One region of the Massilia luteola genome, then DNA from elsewhere that is predicted to be linked to it. Evidence: predicted binding sites of a transcription regulator. Region 1 holds the regulator's gene; the other holds the start of a gene.
What was found. The regulator LexA, encoded in region 1, represses DNA repair genes until DNA is damaged. The targets are predictions, from matches to a motif close to ACTGTATNNNNATACAGT.
Positions count from the first base shown of each region.

Region 2: a site for LexA is predicted at 2,012-2,029, ahead of recA (recombinase RecA). Genes of this name have one in related genera too.

Region 1 covers NZ_JAXOFN010000008.1:5,798-9,185, reverse strand. The annotation lists gene U9J41_RS11070 (M13 family metallopeptidase) at 1-1,697, opposite strand, end outside; gene lexA (transcriptional repressor LexA) at 1,845-2,501, opposite strand; gene U9J41_RS11060 (hypothetical protein) at 2,495-2,830, opposite strand; gene rpsF (30S ribosomal protein S6) at 2,829-3,212, shown strand; gene priB (primosomal replication protein N) at 3,240-3,388, shown strand, end outside.
Region 2 covers NZ_JAXOFN010000027.1:69,271-72,658, reverse strand. The annotation lists gene U9J41_RS23025 (sensor histidine kinase) at 1-1,171, opposite strand, end outside; gene U9J41_RS23020 (response regulator transcription factor) at 1,168-1,890, opposite strand; gene recA (recombinase RecA) at 2,093-3,169, shown strand; gene recX (recombination regulator RecX) at 3,222-3,388, shown strand, end outside.

The sequences.
Region 1 (3,388 bases):
TACTGGCTGACCAGCATCCTGCTCTTGTCCTTGAACCGTTCATGGTCGGCCGCGGTCCACCAGTCGCGCAGGTTGCCGTCGCCGTCGTACTGGGAACCCTGGTCGTCGAAGCCGTGACTGATCTCGTGGCCGAGTATGGTGCCGATGCCGCCGTAATTGACGGCATCGTCCGCATCGCCATCGAAGAACGGCGGCTGCAGCATGGCGGCCGGCACCACGATTTCGTTCTTTTCCGGGTTATAGTAGGCATTGACCGTCTGCGGCGTCATGGTCCACTCGTCGCGATCGATGGGCTTGCCCAGTTTCGCGAGGTCGCGGTCGAACTCGAGTTCGCGCGACCGCATCACGTTGCCGACCAGGTCGTCGCGTTTGACGACGAGGGCCGAATAATCCTTCCACTTGTCCGGATACCCGATCTTCGTCTTCATCTTGGCCAGCTTGGCCTGGGCTTCCGTCTTGGTGGCCGGGCTCATCCAGTCGAGCTTGTCGATGCTCAGCTTGTAGGTGGCCAGCAGGTTCCGCATCAGGCGTTCGATGCGTACCTTGCGCTCTTGTGGGAAATACCGAGCCACATACAACTTGCCCAGCGCATCACCCTGCGTGCTTTCGATCACGCCGACGCCGCGTTTCCAGCGCGGCTCGTTCGCTTCGATGCCGAACAGCGTCTTGTCGAAAAATTCGAAATCGGCGTCGACAAAGGCCTTCGACAGGAAACGGCTATAGGATTTGACCAGGTGCAGGGTCAGGTACGCTTTCCAGGTATCGAGCGGCGTGGCATCCGCGATCCCGGCAAACGCCTTCAGATAGCTCGGCTGCCCAACGATCACGTACGTGCTCTTGCCGGACAGGCCGATGCCGTCCAGCCAGCTGTTCCAGTCGAAACCTGGTGCGAACCCTGGGAGATCGGTCAGGTGGAACTTGTTGTATGCCTTGTTCGGATCGCGCAGTTCGACCTTGGTCCATTGCGCCTTGGCCAGTTCGGTCTCGAACGCGACGATGGCTTGCGCGTGGGCGGCGGCATGCCGGTCGCCCGCCATGGCGAGGACCTTTTGGCAGTGGGCCAGATATCTGGCCTTCATATCGGCCAGCTTCTGGTCGTCCGCCTTCAGAAAATAGTCGGGGTCAGGCAGGCCCAGTCCGCCCTGGCTGATGTCGGCGACATAGCGGGTCGAATCCTTGTTGTCCAGGTGAATGGTGAAGTCGAGCGGCACGCCCATGCCGAGCCTGCCCAGGTGGGCCAGTACCATGGACAATTCGGTCTTGTCCTTGATCGCGGCGATCCGATCCAGTTCGCGCCGCAACGGTGTGATGCCCAGTTGTTCCAGCTTCGCCTCGTCCATGAAGCTGGCGTAGAGGTCGCCGATGCGGCGGGCATCCGGTTTGTGGGTTGCATCGGTGCCGGCACCGGCTTTTTCGATGATCTCGCGCAGCTGGCGCAGTGAATCCTCATACCGGTCGACGAACGGATCGAGGTATGGCTTGTCCGACGGGATATCGACCGTCTTGAGCCATTTGCCGTTCAGATATTCGAAAAAATCGTCTTGCGGCCGTACCGAGCCTTCGATGTACCGGGTGTCGACGCCGCTGGCGAGTGCCGAACGCACGGCAACCGGCGCGGACTTGACGTCGCCCTCGGCCGCGTGACCCAGGCCGGCGAACAATGCCAGGCTTGCGATGCTCAATACGTGACGTTGCATGAAATTCCTTCTGTCCGCTTGGATAAAAAGTTTATATTCTATTCATTTTGTGTCCGGAGTATATTTCTTTTTGTATATTTATATGCGTAAAAAAAGGCCGCAAGATGCGGCCTTTCGATGTTGCGGGACGTAACTACGATGTCGTTCTCAATGCCAGGACCGCAGCAGCCCGACTGCGAGACCTTCGAGCGCGAACTCGTCCGAGCTGGGATCGACGGTGATCACGGAAAAGTCCGGATTCTCCGGCAGCAGTTCGATCGTGGCGCCCGTCTTGCGGTAGCGCTTGACCGTCACTTCGTCGCCGATGCGGGCGACGACGATCTGGCCATTCTTGGCGTTGTCGACCTTCTTGACGGCCAGGAAATCGCCGTCGCAGATGCCCGCATCGCGCATCGACCAGCCCTTGACCTTCAGCAGGAAGTCCGGCTTGCTGGAGAACATCGCCGGGTCGACGGAATAGGTCGCCTCGACGTGTTCCTGGGCAAGGATGGGCGAGCCGGCGGCGACGCGGCCGACGAGCGGTAGCGACATCAGGTTCGGCGGGATCGGCGGCACGAACGAGGGCAGGGCGGCCTTCGATTCGGTGACGGACTGGCCGACGAGGCGGATACCGCGCGAGGTACCCGGTGAGATTTCGATCGCGCCTTTGCGGGCCAGGGCCTGCAGGTGTTCCTCGGCCGCGTTGGCCGAGCGGAAGCCAAGCTCCTGGGCGATTTCGGCGCGGGTCGGCGGGAAGCCGGTGTTGTCGATGGCTTCCTTGATCAGGTTGAGGATCTGTTCTTGCCGTGCGGTGAGCTTTAGCATGTTTGTCTTGGTTGGTACGGGATCAGACTGTATTTTTGTACAGTATTGCGCCGCGCGCAAGGGGATTTCGAGATTTTTTTGCGGTGCGGCACGCAGCGCACGTCCACAATGTTTTTGCGGTGCGGTACGCAGCGCACGTCCACAATGTTTTTGCGGTGCGGTACGCAGCGCACGTCCGCGACCTTGCGCGCCGCCGCAAGCCCGCGCGCGCCGTCGACACCTATTGAGTACTTGACGGCTTTGCTGTTATAATGTTGGGCTTTCCCTTCCCACACTCGTCTTGACGCCGAGGTGGGCATTTGTTTAAACGTCCTTAAGGAGTGTTTCATGCGTCATTATGAAATCGTGTTTATCGTCCACCCGGACCAGAGCGAACAGGTCCCGGCGATGATCGAACGCTACAAGACCACGGTCACCTCGCGCGGCGGCAACATCCACCGCGTCGAAGATTGGGGCCGTCGTCAAATGGCTTACCAGATCCAGAAGCTGCCGAAGGCACACTACATCTGCTTGAACATCGAGTGCGACAACGAGACCCTGGTCGAGCTGGAAACCGCATTCAAATTCAACGATGCCGTGCTGCGTCACCTGACCGTGAAGATGAAGAAGGCCGAAACCGCGCCGTCGCCGATGATGAAGTCGGTCCAGCGCGAAGACGCAGCCAAGAGCCACCGCGCCGAGCAGGCCGCCGCTCCGGCCGCTGCCGCCTAAATCTCTCGCGGGAGCACCGAGCAGTACGTGAACGAGCTGTCGCTGGTCGCAAGCATTCTGGAACGCGACACCTTGCGCTACACCCCGGCCGGCATCCCCATCGTGGGCGGCGTCCTGCAACACGGATCGACGCAGACGGAAGCGAGGATGGACAGGCAGGTCGACTTCGAGATTCC
Region 2 (3,388 bases), on a different contig from region 1:
TTTCCGGCGGGTCGCCGATGACCTCGTAGCCGAGGTCGATCTCGTGCGCGAACGAGGCCTGCACCCAGTCCTGCACGACGTCGCGGGCCAGGGCGGCAAGATCGAGCGGTTCCAGCGCGAGGCCGGCGTGCGGCTGGTTCTCGGCGCGCGCCAGCGCCAGCAGCTGGTTCACGAGGCGCGTGGCGGATTCCGAACTCGTGGCCAGCTGTTCGAGCGAGCGGTGGATCTCGTTCGGGTCGACCTGGCGCAGCGCCAGCTCCGACTGCATGCGCATGCCGGCCAGCGGCGTCTTCATCTGGTGCGCGGCGTCGGCAATGAAGCGCTTCTGCGCGGCGATCGTGTGCGCGAGGCGCGCCAGCATGTCGTTCAGCGACCCCACGAGCGGCGAGATCTCTTCCGGCACCTGGCGCGAATCGATCGGCGACAGATCGTCCGGCAGGCGCGCGCGGATGCGTTCCTGCAGCTGCGCGAGCGGCGACAGCCCGCGCGACAGGGCGAACCAGACGAGGGCCAGGATCACGGGCAGGATGATGAACTGGGGCAGGATCACGCCCTTGATGATTTCGTTGGCCAGCTGCGCCCGTTTCTCCAGCGTTTCCGCGACCTGCACGAGGGCCAGGCGCGGCTCCTCCGACGCGTCCAGCAGCGGCTGCAGGTTGACCCAGGCATAGGCGATGCGCACCGGCGTGCCGTGCAGGCTCTCGGTGCGGAAGTGCACGCGCCCGCTGCGTTCGGCGTCGTCGGCGGAGGCCAGCGGCAGGTCGCGGTCGCCGTCGACGATCTCGCCGCGCGGGCCGCTGATCTGGAAATAGACGCTGTCGACGTCGTCGGCGCGCAGGATGTCGCGCGCGGTGCCGGGGAGGTGCGCGACCACCTTGCCGTCCACTTCCTTGACCTGCTGCGCGAGCACCGTGACGCTGTCTTCCAGCGCGTGGTCGAACGGTTGATTCGCGATCGACTTCGCGACCAGGTACGTGATCGCGATGCTCATCGGCCACAGTAACAGCAGCGGGGCCAGCATCCAGTCGAGGATTTCGCCGAACAGCGAATGCTGGATGCTTTCTTCCGACTCGGGCTTGGGCGGCACATACAGCGGCTCGAGCGGCGGCTCGAACTGGTGCGCGACGGCGCGCGGATCCGGCCCGGCCGCGCGCCGCTTGAACCGTTTCACTTGTGGCCGCTGGCCGCGTCGGCGCTCTTGCGGGCGCCGTCGCGGGGACTGTCGACATACCGCTCGAGGCAATAGCCCAGGCCGCGCACGGTGGCGATGCGGATGCCGCCCGTCTCGATTTTCTTGCGCAGGCGGTGCACATAGACTTCGATGGCGTTGTTCGACACTTCCTCGCCCCATTCGCACAGGTGGTCAACGAGTTGTTCCTTCGACACGAGGCGGCCCGTGCGCGCCAGCAGGATTTCCAGCAGGCCCAGCTCGCGCGCGGACAGGTCGAGCATCTGGTCGTTGATGTAGGCGCTGCGGCCGACCTGGTCGTACACGAGCGGGCCGTGGCGGATCACGGTGGAGCCGCCGCCCTGGCCGCGGCGGGTGAGGGCGCGCACGCGCGCTTCCAGCTCCGACAGGGCGAAGGGTTTCGGCATGTAGTCGTCGGCACCGGCGTCGAGGCCGCCCACGCGCTGCTCGATGGAATCGGCCGCCGTGAGGATCAGCACGGGCAGGAGCGAACCCCGCGCGCGCAGGCGGCGCAGCACGTCCAGGCCGGACAGCCTGGGCAGCCCGAGGTCGAGGATCAGGAGGTCGAACTCCTGGGTCGACAGCGCGGTGTCCGCATCCTGGCCGTTCTTCACGCAATCGATCGCGTAGCCGGACTGGCGCAGGGAGCGCGTCAATCCGTCGGCGAGCACGCTGTCATCTTCGGCAAGTAGAATACGCATCACACTTCTCCCGGGTTTTGGCTTTGGACTTTGCTATTTCGTATATTGTGTTGGATAACGCGCGCCAAGTCGAATCGGTCAACGGATTGTCACACGACTGTAAATAACGCTTGCCAAGACCACTGGATTTTTATACAGTACTTCCTATTGAATTCGCGCGAGCGGCCCACACCTTGGTTCACTCTAGGACAGAAAGAAAGTTATGGACGATAAGAAATCTGTAGTAAATGCTGCCGAGAAGGGCAAGGCGCTGGCCGCAGCACTGGCGCAAATCGAGAAGCAGTTCGGCAAAGGCTCGGTGATGCGCATGGATGCCAATGCGCCCGTCGAGGAAGTGCAGACTGTATCGACCGGCTCCCTGGGCCTGGACATCGCACTCGGCGTCGGCGGCCTGCCGCGCGGCCGTATCGTCGAGATCTACGGCCCGGAATCGTCGGGCAAGACGACGCTGACCCTGCAGACCATCGCCCAGATGCAGAAGATGGGCGGTACCTGCGCGTTCATCGACGCCGAACACGCGCTCGACGTGACCTATGCGCAAAAGCTGGGCATCAAGCTGGACGAGCTGCTGATCTCGCAGCCGGACACGGGTGAACAGGCACTGGAAATCACGGACGCGCTCGTGCGTTCGGGCAGCGTCGACATGGTGGTCATCGACTCGGTGGCGGCGCTGACGCCGCGCGCCGAGATCGAAGGCGACATGGGCGATTCGCTGCCGGGTCTGCAAGCCCGCCTGATGTCCCAGGCGCTGCGCAAGCTGACCGGATCGATCAACCGTACGAATACCCTGGTCATCTTCATTAACCAGATCCGTATGAAGATCGGCGTCATGTTCGGCAGCCCGGAAACGACGACCGGCGGTAACGCGCTGAAGTTCTACGCCTCCGTGCGCCTGGACATCCGCCGTACCGGTTCGATCAAGACGGGTGACGAGGTGATCGGTAACGAAACCAAGGTCAAGGTCGTCAAGAACAAGATCGCGCCGCCGTTCAAGGAAGCGCACTTCGACATCCTGTATGGCGAAGGCACGTCGCGCGAAGGCGAGATCATCGACCTGGGCGTGGACAACAAGATCGTCGAGAAGTCGGGTTCGTGGTACAGCTACGGTGGCGAACGCATCGGCCAAGGCAAGGACAATGCCCGCATCTACCTGAAGGAGCGTCCGGCACTGGCACGCGAGATCGAGAACAAGGTCCGCGCCGCCCTCGGCGTGCGTGAACTGGGGCCGGTCCCGGCCGGTGGCGATGCCGCCCAGCTGGCGGCCGTCGGCGACGAGTAATCGTCTCGATGCCCGTCCCGCAACCGAGAGGTTGGGCTGAAGGCTGCGCTGGATGAGGCAGCCTCTCAGCCTGAAAGCCCGCGCGTTGAGATATTTGTCGATGCGTGAGCACAGCCGGCTCGAGCTGGGGCGTAAATTGTCTCGCTATGCCGAGGAGGGCGACGACGTCGACGCCCTCCTCGATTTCCTCGAAAAGAACAACTGGCTGTCGCAGGAGCG